2 regions of the Streptomyces sp. NPDC058051 genome follow, and region 2 is predicted to be linked to the other one. Evidence: riboswitches for the same ligand, from Rfam matches in the RefSeq annotation. Region 2 holds a riboswitch; the other holds the start of a gene.
The links. Region 2 has a riboswitch for cyclic di-AMP ahead of ACFVUT_RS33085 (LysM peptidoglycan-binding domain-containing protein). Riboswitches for the same ligand answer to the same signal wherever they lie in the genome.
Positions count from the first base shown of each region.

Region 1: it holds a riboswitch for cyclic di-AMP, as region 2 does, so the genes downstream of both, ACFVUT_RS27360 (M23 family metallopeptidase) here and ACFVUT_RS33085 (LysM peptidoglycan-binding domain-containing protein) in region 2, are expected to answer to the same signal.

Region 1 covers NZ_JBHVRW010000020.1:107,165-110,365, reverse strand. Annotated here, with positions in the region: gene ACFVUT_RS27365 (GntR family transcriptional regulator) at 1-431, opposite strand, end outside; gene ACFVUT_RS27360 (M23 family metallopeptidase) at 709-1,533, opposite strand; cyclic di-AMP (ydaO/yuaA leader) riboswitch at 1,547-1,713, opposite strand; gene ACFVUT_RS27355 (M16 family metallopeptidase) at 2,104-3,201, opposite strand, start outside.
Region 2 covers NZ_JBHVRW010000031.1:84,558-87,758, reverse strand. Annotated here, with positions in the region: gene ACFVUT_RS33090 (alpha-galactosidase) at 1-742, shown strand, start outside; cyclic di-AMP (ydaO/yuaA leader) riboswitch at 1,040-1,196, shown strand; partial or broken gene ACFVUT_RS33085 (LysM peptidoglycan-binding domain-containing protein) at 1,202-1,555, shown strand; gene ACFVUT_RS33080 (pentapeptide repeat-containing protein) at 1,444-1,698, opposite strand; gene ACFVUT_RS33075 (M23 family metallopeptidase) at 1,826-2,143, shown strand; gene ACFVUT_RS33070 (SGNH/GDSL hydrolase family protein) at 2,349-3,194, shown strand.

The sequences.
Region 1 (3,201 bases), on a different contig from region 2:
ATCAGGCTGGAACTGCCGGAGGCCTGCGCCAACGTCTCGTGGAACCAGCCGCCCAGCGAGCGCAGGTCCTCCCCCTCGCCCCGCCGCGCACGCTCCTGGCCGAGCCTGACCAGACCCCGCAGGACCTTGAGATGCGCCTCGGTGCGACGCTGAGCGGCGCGTGCGGCGCCCAGCGGCTCCAGCAGCATCCGCACCTCCAGGAGGTCGGCGGCCTCCTGCTCGGTGGGCTCGGCGACACAGGCGCCCGCATGTCTGCGCGTGACCACGAAGCCCTCGGACTCCAGGGTGCGCAGCGCTTCCCGCACCGGGACACGGGAGACCCCGTAACGACGCGCCAGCAACTCCTCGGTGAGTCGGCCGCCCCGTTCGAAGACACCGGAGACGATGTCGTCACGGATCGCCGTGCATACCGAATGCGCCGGAATGCGCATATCCGAACCTCCGCCTTAATCCCCGCGAAACGCGGCCGACCGACGCCTCTTCTGCGACTCTATTGCAAGGCGGCCGAATTTCCGATGCCGGGTGGAAATTCGTGAATATCTTTGGCCGCAGGACGGTTCCGGGCACAGGCACTGCGGGCGGGCGCGAAGGCCGAGCACGGAGACCCGGGCGCAGGCACTGCGGGCGGGCGCGGAGACCGGGGACGGCAAAGGCCCCGGCGAGCTGCTGCCGGGGCCTTTGGGGGGTGCTGCGTGCGGCGCGCGTCGGTCAGACGTTGACGCCGTGGGCGCGCAGGTACGCGACGGGATCCATGTCGGAGCCGTACGACGGGGTGGTGCGGGCCTCGAAGTGGAGGTGCGGTCCGGTGGAGTTGCCGGTCGAGCCGGAGAGGCCGATCCGCTGCCCCGCGCCGACGCTCTGGCCGACGGAGACGCCGATCGAGGAGAGGTGGCCGTACTGCGTGTACGTGCCGTCCGTCATCCGGAGCACGATGTTGTTGCCGTATGCACCGCCCCAGCCGGCCTCGACGACCGTACCGGCGCCGACGGCGACGACGGAGCTGCCGGACGCGGCGTGGAAGTCGATGCCCGAGTGACTGCCGGAGGACCAGAGCGAGCCGCTGGACTTGTACCCGGTGGTGACGTACGAACCGGCGACCGGGAGCTGGAAGGAACCCAGGCGGGTGCGCTCGGCGGACCGGGCGGCACGGACCTTCTCGGCCCGCGCCTCGGTCGCGCGCTGCGCCTCGGCCAAGGCGTCCGCCTTCTTCTTCGCTTCGGCCTTCTTCCTGGCCTCCGCCTTCTTCTCGGCCTCAGCCTTCCGCTGGGCCTCCGCCTTCGCCTTCGCCGCAGCATCGGCCTGGCGCTGCTGCGCGTCGGCCTGGGCGTCGATCTGCTCGGCGAGAGCACTCTCGATGGCGATGACCTGGCTCAGTCCGGTCTCGCCGGTGGAGGAGTCCGCGGCAACGGCCGGGGCGGCCATGCCGCCGATGACGCCGGTGGTGGCCAGCGTCGCGACGCCGACGATCTTCGCGCTGCCGCGCGTCAGCCGGCTGGGGGCACGATGCTTCCCGGTGGCACGGGTGAACGCCATGAAGTGGCTGATCCTTTCCTTCCTTCTCGCCTACCGGGTTAGCTGACGGGTTCGGAGCAGGAAGGTCTCCTACGGACGCCCCGGCCTCACCGAGGCTCAGACATCCGATTCACCCCAGGGACTGCGTGGGTCCCCGGCTCCCCAGGCTCGCGCCTGACGGGGACTCGGCGATGGCTGCCCGGTACGTCACGGATGTGGCATACGAGTGGCGGACAGCCCAGCCGACGCTAAGCGGGGGCACTTTCATTCACCAAACGGACAGGCCGTTTTGTAGCGCATCCCACAGGGCAGACAGGCAACCTCTCCACCAAAAGAGGACAAAAGAGAAGACCCCGGCGAGATCTGCCTCACAGGGGTCTTCCTTATGTGCTGACATATCGATACATAGCCGGTCGGCGAATCGGTCGGCCGACGGGTGCGGTCCGCGCCCGGCCTGCTCGCTGTCGTGTGTGACAGCCCACGGGTGGACTGCCACACACGACAACGCGGCCGGTCGGCCGAAGCCCGCCGCGGGGCCGGACACCGTCCTGCGCCGCGGCGGGTGCGACCGCGGCCGGGGCGGACCGACCGTCAGCCGGCGACCACCGACACCGCTCCGATGCCCAGCGCCCGGACCGGCTCCTCGATCCGCGCCGCATCTCCGACGAGGATCGTGACCAGCCGGTCGACCGGGAAGGCGTTGACCACCGCCGCGGTCGCCTCGACCGTGCCGGTCTCCGCGAGCCGGGTGTACAGCCGTGCTTGGTAGTCGTCCGGGAGATGCTGCTCGACCTGGTCGGCGAGGGTGCCCGCGACCGAGGCCGCCGTCTCGAACTTCAGCGGTGCGACACCCACGAGGTTCTGCACGGCCGTCTCACGCTCTCCGTCGGTCAGTCCCTCGGCCGCCAGGGTCCGCAGGACCGTCCACAGGTCCTTCAGCGCCGGTTCCGTGGACTCCGTGTCCACCGACCCGCTGATGGCGAGCATGGCCGCGCCGGTCGCCCCCGACGCGGAATCCGGGGCCGACGACCGCAGCACCTGGGCGAAGGCCCGTACGCCGTAGGTGTAGCCCTTCTCCTCGCGCAGCACGCGGTCCAGCCGGGAGGTCAGCGTGCCGCCCAGGCAGTACGTGCCCAGCACCTGGGCCGGCCACACGCTGTCGTGCCGGTCGGCGCCGATCCGGCCGATCAGCAGTTGCGTCTGCACCGCGCCCGGGCGGTCCACGATCACCACGCGACCGGAGTCGTCGGCGGTGATCGGCGGGGCGGGCCGGGGCTCCGCGGAGTCCCCCGACCAGTCGCCGAGGGTGTCGGCGAGCAGGGCGTCCAGGTCGATGCCGGTGAGATCGCCGACGACCACGGCGGTCGCCGTGGAGGGCCGGACATGGGCGTCGAAGAAGGCGCGCACGGCTGCCGAGTCGATCCGCTCCACCGTCTCCTCGGAGCCCAGGCGCGGGCGCGACATCCGGGCCTCGGCCGGAAAGAGCTCCTTGGAGAGCTGCTTGGCGGCGCGCCGGGCCGGGTTGGCCTGCTCGTGCGGGATCTCGTCGAGCCGGTTGCGTACCAGCCGTTCGACCTCGCTGTCGGCGAAGGCAGGCGCCCGCAGCGCCTCGGCGACCAGGGCGAGCGCCTTGGCCAGCCGGGAGGCAGGGACCTCCAGGGAGACACGGACGCCGGGGTGGTCGGCGTG
Region 2 (3,201 bases):
GGACTTCAACCGCTGCTTCACCGACGCGGGCTGGCCGGGGGAGGAGTACCAGCAGAAGCTCTGGATCGAGCATGTGGACGCCCTCTACGCGCTGATCGACCGGCTCAGGGCCGCGCATCCCTCGGTCGCCTTCGAGTCCTGCTCGGGCGGTGGCGGACGGATCGATCTGGGGATTCTGTCCCGTACGGACCAGGTGTGGACGTCCGACAACACCGACCCGCTCGACCGGCTCGCCATCCAGGAGGGCTTCGGTCAGATCCATCCGGCCCGCGTGATGGCCGCCTGGGTCACCGACAGCCCGAACGAACAGCTCAACGGCAGGGCCAGCTCACTGCGGTTCCGATTCGTGAGTGCGATGGCCGGTGTGCTGGGGATCGGCGGGGATCTTACCGAGTGGAGCGAGGAGGGGCTCGCCGAGGCGCGGACCTGGGTGGATCTCTACAAGGAGATCCGGCCGGTGGTGCAGCACGGCGCGCTGTACCGGCTGCGGGCCCCGCGCGGCGGACTCAGTGCGGTCCAGTACGTACACGAGGACGTGACCGTGGTCCTGATGTGGCTGGAGGCGCAGAGGTACGGGGAACGGCCGCCGGCGCTGCGGCTGCGCGGACTCGATCCCGCGGCGACGTACACCTGTGTGGACACGGGGGAGGTGCATCACGGTGCGGTGCTGTTGCATCAGGGACTGCACACCGGCCTCCGGGGGGATCTCGACGCGAGGGTGCTGAGGCTCCGGCGCGGGTGAAGGGTGTGACATGTCCGTAATGGGTGCATTTATTTGAATACGCCCTAGTTGTACGGGAGATGGTCCCCCTGTCGTGAGCGGGATCATATCCGTGACGGTGTGTACTGGCGGGCCGGTTGGGTATTCCGTGCGCGGCGCGGAATTCCAAGATCCTTAATCCACGGAGTGTGACCGTAATTCCGTGCCGATCTCCGTGCGCGGAATGCCGGGAAGGGAGCGATGGCTTGTTCTCGCCGTCCCGACTCGCTTACGGTCGCCATCAATCCGGTCGGACCGCCTAATCCTGCCGCCGCCCGGAATTCGCACCCACCGATCGTGTGGCAGGAGCGGGGGAACCAGGTAGGCCGCCGTCCGGAGACGAATCCGGACGGCTAGGGGTGAAGCCGCGCACAGCGCGGCCGGGCATCTCCAGCCCGAACCCGACAGCTCACCTCGCAGGCGCCGGAGAGGAAGCACGTCATGCCCATATCGGGTAAGCACCGTCGTACGAAGACCAGCACCATCGCCCGCGGTGTCGCCGCCGCGAGCACAGGTGGCGCCGTCATCGCCCTGCCGCTGCTCGGTGCCACCGGTGCCCACGCCGCGGAGCAGGCCGCCCCGGCCGCCGCCTCGCAGTCGGCCTCCGTCGCGCACGCCACCCCGGCCAAGCCGGTCGCACAGAAGCAGGACGCCACCGTGACGTACACGGTGGTCTCCGGCGACTACCTGGCGAAGATCGCCGACGAGCACGGGGTCGAGGGCGGCTGGCAGAAGCTGTACCAGGACAACCGCGACGTCGTCGGCGAGAACCCCGGCCTGATCTTCCCGGGCCTGAAGCTGACGCTCGGCGCCAAGGCGTCGGACCAGTCCGCGTCCACAGGTGCCGCGTCGGCCGCGGAGAAGTCCGCCCCGGCGAAGTCGGCCCCCGCCGAGTCCGCCCCGGCGAAGTCGGCCCCGGCGAAGGAGTCGACGGCCACCGAGTCCAAGGCTTCCGCCCCGGCCGCCCAGAGCACCGGCTCGGGCTACAGCCACCCGGTTCCCGGCAACCACACCACCAATTACCGCGCCTCCGGCTCCAACTGGTCCAGCGGCAGCCACACCGGCATCGACTTCCCCGTCTTCACCGGAACCAGTGTGAAGGCCGTCACCTCCGGCACCGTCGTCACCGCGGGCTGGGGCGGCGCGTACGGCAACCAGGTCGTCATCAAGCACGCCGACGGCCGCTACTCGCAGTACGGCCACCTGTCCTCGGTCTCCGTCTCCGTGGGCCAGAGCGTGAGCAACGGTCAGCAGCTCGGCCTTTCCGGTGCCACCGGCAACGCCACCGGACCGCACCTGCACTTCGAGGTGCGTACGGGCCCGGCGTACGGCTCGGACATCGACCCGATCGCCTACCTGGCTTCGCACGGCATCTACGTCTGAGCCGAACGGACGGGCAACTGAGCCGGCGAGCGGTCTGGGCCGGAGAGTGATCTGAGCAACACGGAAAGGGGCGGTGCGCGGCGGCGCACCGCCCCTTCTACTTATTCCCCTTTTACTAAAAACTGACCAGGTGGTCTATCTCACCACCCGTCAACCCCATATTACGGTCGCGTAGGTCACATTCGTCGGTGCAGGATAAGCCTTTGTGGCAGACGATTCGAGAAAAAACCAACGTGGCGTCATCTACCGACAGAGCGTCATCGAGTCGTACGCGGCGATTGGCGACAGCTTCACCGAAGGAGTCGGTGATCCCGGCCCGGACGGAACATTCGTAGGCTGGGCGGACCGGTTCGCGGTACTTCTCGCGGACCAGCTCCCGGCCCCCGACGCCGGGGCGAGCACCGAAGGCTCCGCCCACGGGAACTTCAGGTACGCCAATCTCGCCGTACGCGGACGCCTCCTCGACCAGATCGTCGAGGAGCAGGTGCCGCGCGCCAAGGAGCTCGCACCCGACCTGGTGAGCTTCTGCGCGGGCGGCAACGACATCATCAGGCCCGGTACCGACCCCGACGACGTGGCCGAGCGTTTCGAGCGGGCGGTGGCCGAGCTGACCGAGTCGGTCGGCACCGTGATGGTCACCACCGGCTTCGACACCCGGGGCGTTCCCGTGCTGCGGCATCTGCGCGGAAAGATCGCCACCTACACCGCCCATGTGCGGTCCATCGCCGACCGCTACGACTGCCCGGTCCTCGACCTGTGGTCGCTGCGGTCCGTCCAGGACAGGCGCGCCTGGGACGACGACCGGCTCCACCTGTCGCCCGAGGGGCACACCAGGGTCGCGCTGCGCGCCGCCCAGGTCCTCGGCGTCGACGCGCCGGCCGACCCGGACCAGGAATGGCCCCCGCAGGCCCAGCGCGGCACCCTCGAAGTGCGGCGCGACGACATCCACTGGGCGCGCGAGTACCTGGTCCCGTGGATCGGCCGGCGGCTGCGCGGCGAGTCCTCCGGCGACCATGTCGAGGCGAAGCGGCCGGATCTCCTGCCGCTGTAGTGCCCGC